One region of the Pseudomonas sp. DP-17 genome, then DNA from elsewhere that is predicted to be linked to it. Evidence: riboswitches for the same ligand, from Rfam matches in the RefSeq annotation. Region 1 holds a riboswitch; the other holds the start of a gene.

Evidence for each region. A riboswitch is a leader RNA that binds a small molecule or an ion and turns the genes downstream of it on or off. The one in region 1 is predicted to bind manganese.
Region 2: linked by a shared signal. The riboswitch ahead of MJ122_RS20695 (sodium:calcium antiporter) and the one ahead of MJ122_RS05050 (TMEM165/GDT1 family protein) in region 1 are both predicted to bind manganese.

The regions. Positions count from the first base shown of each region.
Region 1 covers NZ_JAKSXG010000001.1:1,075,049-1,078,448, reverse strand. The annotation lists gene MJ122_RS05060 (NAD-dependent epimerase/dehydratase family protein) at 1-319, shown strand, start outside; gene MJ122_RS05055 (ketosteroid isomerase-related protein) at 479-922, opposite strand; gene MJ122_RS05050 (TMEM165/GDT1 family protein) at 1,023-1,604, opposite strand; yybP-ykoY riboswitch at 1,611-1,815, opposite strand; gene MJ122_RS05045 (amino acid permease) at 1,860-3,317, opposite strand.
Region 2 covers NZ_JAKSXG010000013.1:91,345-94,744, forward strand. The annotation lists gene MJ122_RS20690 (carboxyl transferase domain-containing protein) at 1-1,273, shown strand, start outside; yybP-ykoY riboswitch at 1,311-1,482, shown strand; gene MJ122_RS20695 (sodium:calcium antiporter) at 1,535-2,548, shown strand; gene MJ122_RS20700 (type 1 glutamine amidotransferase domain-containing protein) at 2,635-3,312, shown strand; RNA gene ssrA (transfer-messenger RNA) at 3,387-3,400, shown strand, end outside.

The DNA of each region.
Region 1 (3,400 bases):
GGGGGAACGTTATCTGCTCACCGGGCATAACATCGAGATGGGCGCGTTGACCGCGACCATCGCCAGGCTGCTGGGCAAGCCCGCGCCGACCCCGATGCCGCTGCACCGTGCCCGCGCACTGGCGACGCTGGGCCGCTGGCGCTATCGCCTGACCGGCAAGATGCCGTTGCTGGACGACACTGCCATCGAGGTGATGGCCGGCGGGCAGTTCCTCGATGGCCGCAAGGCACGGGAGGAACTGGGCTTCGAGTCCCATGTGCCGCTGGAGGACACACTGGAGCGGGCCATTTCCTGGTTCCACGCCAACGATTACCTCTGATTGGCAACTCGTAGGATGGCGTGGAGCACAGCGATACCCATCAGCGCCGCGCATGGATTGCATGGGTATCGCTGCGCTCCACCCATCCTACAAAGACGTCGGCAGTTGTGCGTGAGCGCGGACCCAAAGAAAAAGCCCGGCAGATGCCGGGCTTTTTTGTCAGGGCAGTGCTTTCTCGGCGAAGGGCCGGTTGGGCAGCCCCATCTGCGCGCGGAAACTTTCCATGTCGAACAGCGTGCACAACTCCTGCACCTGATCCTGGCTGTTGAATACCCAGAAGCCCATGGCCGAGATGCTGACGATGCGGTCGCTGACCGGATACCCCAGCACCGGACGGGCGATGCTGCCCATCAGGGTGCTCCAGGTGAAGACCTTGTTGCCTTCGCGGATGCATTCTTCCACTGCCACTTCCAGGTCCTCCATGCCACTGCGGATTTCCTCCACCAGTGTCCGGTAGCCGGCATTGTCCAGCGGCTGGGCGGTGAAGGCACTCTTGTAGATGAAGTCCGGGCTGTGCAACTGCTCCACCAGCGCCAGGTGTCCCTTGTTCCAGGCGAGGTCGATGTGGTGGCGGGCGATTCGCTTCAGGTCTTTTTCCGGCATGGCGACGTCCTTTGTCATGGGAGGCTCAGGCGCCACTGTGTATCGCGGGCGATACACAGGCATTGGCCGGCGCGCCGGCCTCCTCGCGAAAAGCTGTCGGTCAGAATACCCCGGAGAGCTTCAGCGCATGGTAGATCGCGGCCAGGCCGAGGATGGCGAAGGCGGCGGCGGCCAGGCGACGAATCAGGTTCAGCGGCAGGCGCTCGGCGGCGAAGTTGCCGGCCAGTACCACCGGCACGTTGGCGATCAGCATGCCCAGGGTGGTGCCGATGACTACCAGCCAGAAATGCGGGTACTGCGCGGCCAGCATCACGGTGGCGACCTGGGTCTTGTCGCCCATCTCGGCGAGGAAGAAGGCGATCAGCGTGGTGAGGAAGGGGCCGAACTTCTTCAGCGAGCCCTCTTCGTCGTCATCCAGCTTGTCCGGAATCAAGGTCCAGCCAGCTACCGCCAGGAAGCACACGGCCAGTACCCAGCTCAGCGTGCTTTCCGAGAAGAACGAGGCGACCCAGCTGCCCACCGCGCCGGCGGCGAAATGGTTGGCCAGAGTGGCGGCGATGATCCCGGCGATGATCGGCCAGGGCTTGCGGAAACGCGCGGCGAGAACGAGCGCGAGCAGTTGCGTCTTGTCGCCGATTTCCGCGAGGGCAACGATCAGGGTGGGGACGAAGAGGGATTCCATCAGGCTTCCTAAAGGGGGCGGGTCGACTAAACACCATGACACGCGCCACCTGCCCGCCCCGGGTCAGGTTGCTCGTGTCATAGGTCTTGTCAAACCCCGGCCTGAACACTGCAGGCCTGGATCGTACGCGCCATGGTCTGCGGACCAAGTGTGTTGACGCGTACCGGGCGAGCAGGGCGCTCGCGGGAGACTACTCCCCTAGGACGGGGCGCATTCTGCCCAAGTCGCAGGACTTGGGCAAGCCTGCGCGGCAGATCAATCGCGGGCGGGGCGGATGTCCATGTCCTCGTAGCGGACGAAGCGGGTGCCGTTCTTGAAGCGGTAGCCCAGCCAGATCGCCAGGAACAGCGGGATGGTGATGTAGGTGGCAACGAGGCCGGCCCAGTCCACGTGATCGCCGACGAAGGCCTGGTAGTTCTGCCCCAGGGTGATGACCAGGCAGAGGCAGAAGGCGAAAAGCGGGCCGAAGGGGAACCACTTGGCGCGGTAGGGCAGGTCGTTGAGATTGCCGCCCTGCAGCACGAAGCCTTTGCGGAAGCGGTAGTGCGACACGGCGATACCCAGCCAGACGATGAAGCCGCACATGCCCGAGGCGTTGAGCAGCCAGGTGTAGACGGTCTTGTCGCCGATGAAGCTGGTGAGGAAGCACAGCGCGCCGATCAGCGTGGTGGCGTAGAGGGCATAGCGCGGCACGCCGCTTTCGGACACCTGGGTGAACAGGCGCGGCGCCTTGCCCTGGGTGGCCATGGTGTAGAGCATCCGGGTCGAGGCGTACATGCCCGAGTTACCCGCCGAGAGGATCGCCGAGAGGATCACCGCGTTCATTACGCCGGCAGCGGCAGCCAGGCCCGCGCGCTCGAACAGCAGGGTGAAGGGCGAGGTGCTGATGTCGCTGCTGTCGGTCTTGAGCAGGTTCGGATCGGTGTAGGGGATCAGCATGCCGATGACGAAGATCGACAGGATGTAGAACATCAGGATTCGCCAGAACACCTGGCGGATGGCGATGGGAATGGATTTTTGCGGATTCTCCGATTCGCCCGCGGCGACGCCGATCAGCTCGGTGCCCTGGAAGGAGAAGCCGGCGATCATTGCCACCCCGATCATCGCCTGCAGGCCGCCGACGAAGGGCGCATCCCCTGTGGTGAAGTTGCTGAAGCCGGGACTGTCGATACCATGCATGATGCCGATGATGCTGGCCAGGCCGATGCCGATGAAGACCACCACGGCCACCACCTTGATCAGCGCGAACCAGAATTCGCTCTCGCCAAAACCCTTCACCGAGAAGAAGTTGAGCATGAACATGATGCCGAGGAAACCGGCGCTCCAGACCATGCCCGAGACTTCCGGGAACCAGAACTTCATCACCAGCTGCGCGGCCACCAATTCGGCGGCGATGGTCACCGCCCAGTTGTACCAGTAGTTCCAGCCCATGGCGAAACCGAAGCCATCGTCGATGAAACGGCTGCCATAGGTACAGAAAGAGCCGGAATCGGGAATGTACGCCGCCAGCTCGCCGAGGCTGGTCATGAGGAAAAACACCATCAGGCCGATCAGCGCATAGGCCAGCAGCGCGCCGCCAGGACCGGCGGTGGCGATGGTGCTGCCGGAGGCGACGAACAGACCGGTGCCGATGGAACCGCCGATGGCGATCATGTTCAGGTGACGCGGCTTGAGAGAGCGCTTCAGATGATGTGGCTTCTCCTTGGGCCCCATGGCGAAAGTCAGTTCGACGTCATCTCTAATTCTTCGGTTCACAGGTGTCCTCGATAGTTCAGGGCGAGCGGCGATGCGCCGAT
Region 2 (3,400 bases), on a different contig from region 1:
CTGCCTCGTGCTGGCCTACGACTACACGGTGTTTGCCGGTACCCAGGGCGTGATGAACCACAAGAAGACCGACCGCATGCTGCACCTCGCCGAGCAATGGCGCATCCCATTGGTGCTCTACGCGGAAGGTGGCGGCGGGCGTCCGGGCGACACCGATTTCGTCGGCGTGGCGGGACTGGACAACATGAGCTTCGTCGGCCTGGCGCGACTCTCCGGACTGGTGCCGCTGGTGGGCGTGGTCTCCGGCCGCTGCTTCGCCGGCAACGCGGCGCTGCTGGGCTGCTGCGACGTGATCATCGCCACCCGCGATACCAGCTTGGGTATGGCCGGCCCGGCAATGATCGAGGGCGGCGGCCTGGGCAGGTTCGCCCCCGAGGAAGTCGGCCCCAGCGACGTACAGAGCGCCAACGGCGTAATCGACGTCCTGGTGGAAGACGAGGCTGAAGCCACCCGCATCGCCCGCCAGTACCTCGCCTATTTCCAGGGCGACACTCCAGACTGGCAGTGCGCCGACCAGCGCCTGCTGCGCCACGCGGTGCCGGAGAACCGCCTGCGCGTCTACGACATCCGCCAGGTCATCGAGCAACTGGCCGACAGCGGTTCGGTGCTGGAGCTGCGCCGGCATTTCGCCGCCGGCATGGTCACCGCGCTGGTGCGTATCGAGGGCAAGCCCTTCGGCCTGATTGCCAACAACCCCATGCATTTGGGAGGCGCCATCGACGCCGAGGCGGGCGACAAGGCCGCGCGCTTCATGCAACTGTGCGATGCCTTCGATCTGCCGATCATCTCGCTGTGCGACACCCCCGGCTTCATGGTCGGCCCGCAAGCAGAGAAGACCGGCACCGTGCGCCACGTCTCACGGATGTTCGTCACTGCCGCGAGCCTGACCGTGCCCTTCTTCACGGTGGTCCTGCGCAAGGGCTACGGCCTCGGCGCGCAGGCCATGGCCGCCGGAAGCTTCCACGCCGCGCTGTTCACCGTGGCCTGGCCCAGCGGCGAGTTCGGCGCCATGGGATTGGAGGGAGCGATTCGGCTTGGCTACGCCAAGGAGCTGGCCGCCATCGAGGACGTGCAGGAACGGCAAAAGCTCTTCGACAAGCTGGTGGCCGCCGCCTACCGCAACGGCAAGGGGCTGAACATGGCGAGCTACCTGGAGATCGACGACGTCATTGACCCGGCCGACACCCGCCGCTGGCTGCTGCGCGGGCTGGCATCGACGCCCAGGCCTGCTCCGCGCCAGGGGAAAAAGCGCCCACTGATCGATACCTGGTGACGCCCGGGTTGAGCTGCCCGGCCAATCCGCTAGAATGCGCGGCGTCATTGGGGAGTAGCCGACCGTTTCGTGAACGGGGGCGACGTCAACACACTTGGCCCACAGGCCATGGCGTCGCCAGCAGCTGAGCCTGGCAAGACCTTTGACCACGGGATCTCCGCAACGGCCGGGGAGATGCGTGGTCATGGGTACTACACCGGCCGGGAGCTTCACCGTGATTCACCACCCCACTCTTCGCTCCACCCGCCTGGAGCCGCGCGCATGCTGACCTTCCTTCTCGAACTGCTCGGCATGCTGCTGGTGATCCTGATCGCCGCCGAACTCTTCACTAACGCCCTGGAACACTTCGGCGAGCGCCTGGGAATTTCCGAAGGCGTCACCGGTTCGCTGTTCGCTGCCGTCGGCACCGCCCTTCCGGAAACCCTGATCCCGTTGCTGGCATTGTTCGCCGGCACCAGCAACGTCAACCTCAACGAGGAAGTCGGTGTCGGCGCGATCCTCGGCGCACCGCTGATGCTCTCCACCCTGTCCACCTGCCTGATGGCCTGCTTCGCCTGGCGCGGGCGCGGCCTGCTCGGACGCATCCGTCCCGAGCGTACCGGCCTGCAGCGCGACCTGAACTTTTTCCTGGTGGCCTTCAGCTTCGCCGCCATCGCCATGTTCGTGCCGGCCGAACTGCGCGGCGTACGCATCGCCCTCAGCATGCTGCTGGTGCTCACCTACATCGGCTACATCACACTGACCCTGCGCGCATCGCAAGGCCTGGTGGAAGACGGCCACGGCACCGAAGCCGACCACCGCATGTACCTGTCGCGCATCGGCCTGCCGACCAACCTCGCCAGCATCCTGCTGCAACTGTTGCTGGGCCTGGCGCTGCTGGTGCTGGGCGCCAAGGGCTTCATCCATGGCGTGGAAGGCCTGTCGCACATCCTGGGCATCTCTGCCCTGTTGCTGTCGCTGCTGATCATCCCCATCGCCACCGAACTGCCGGAGAAGATCAACAGCATCCTCTGGGTGCGCCGCGGCAAGGACACCCTGGCCTTCGGCAATATCAGCGGCGCCATGGTGTTCCAGGGCACCCTGCTGCCCGCCATCGGCATCTTGCTCACGCCTTGGGAGCCGCGAATCGAGGTCCTCACTGGCGTGCTCGTCACCCTCGGCGCTGCGCTCTGGCTGCGGATCAACGCCCAGCGCGGCGCTGGCCTGCCCATCTGGGTACTCATGCTCAACGGCGTGCTGTACGCCGCCTATCTGGGTATCACCCTGTCGCGCTGACGCGGTCGGCTCATTGCCTACACTGACAGTCCGGGCTGCCGTTTCGGCGGCAGCCGCACGACTAGCGATACGCCGAAGGAGTGAGCATGAAAATCCTGGTAGTCCTGACCTCCCACGACCAGCTCGGCAACACCGGCAAGAAAACCGGCTTCTGGCTCGAGGAGTTCGCCGCGCCCTACTATGTGTTCAAGGATGCCGGCGCCAGCCTGACCCTGGCCTCGCCCAAGGGCGGCCAGCCGCCGCTCGACCCCAAGAGCGACGAGGAAGGCGCCCAGACCCCAGCCACCCTGCGCTTCCGCCAGGACAGCGAAGCCCAGGCCGCGCTGGCCAACACCGTGAAGCTCAGCGAAGTGAAAGCCGACGACTACGACGCGTTGTTCTACCCCGGCGGCCACGGCCCGCTCTGGGACCTGGCCGAGGACCGCACCTCGGTAGCGCTGATCGAGGCCTTCCACTCCAGCGGCAAGACCGTCTCCGCTGTCTGCCACGCTCCGGCCGTGTTCCGCCACCCGCGCGGCCTGGATGGCCAGCCGCTCGTGCAGGGCCGGCACGTCACCGGCTTCTCCAATAGCGAGGAAGACGCTGTTGGCCTTACCGACGTGGTGCCCTTCCTCGTCCAGGACATGCTCAAGGCCAACGGCGCTCGCTACAGCAAGGGCCCCGACTGGCAGAGCCACGTCGAGGTAGACCGCGGCCTGATCACCGGGCAGAACCCCGCCTCCTCCGAGGCCGTGGCCGAAGCCGTGCTGAAATTCCTGGCCTGACAACACCTTGCGCCGCCCCGGGTGGCTATCGGGGCGGCTTTACCGTAGAATGGACCTCGACCTTGAAAGGTTTTGGGGCCGATTAGGA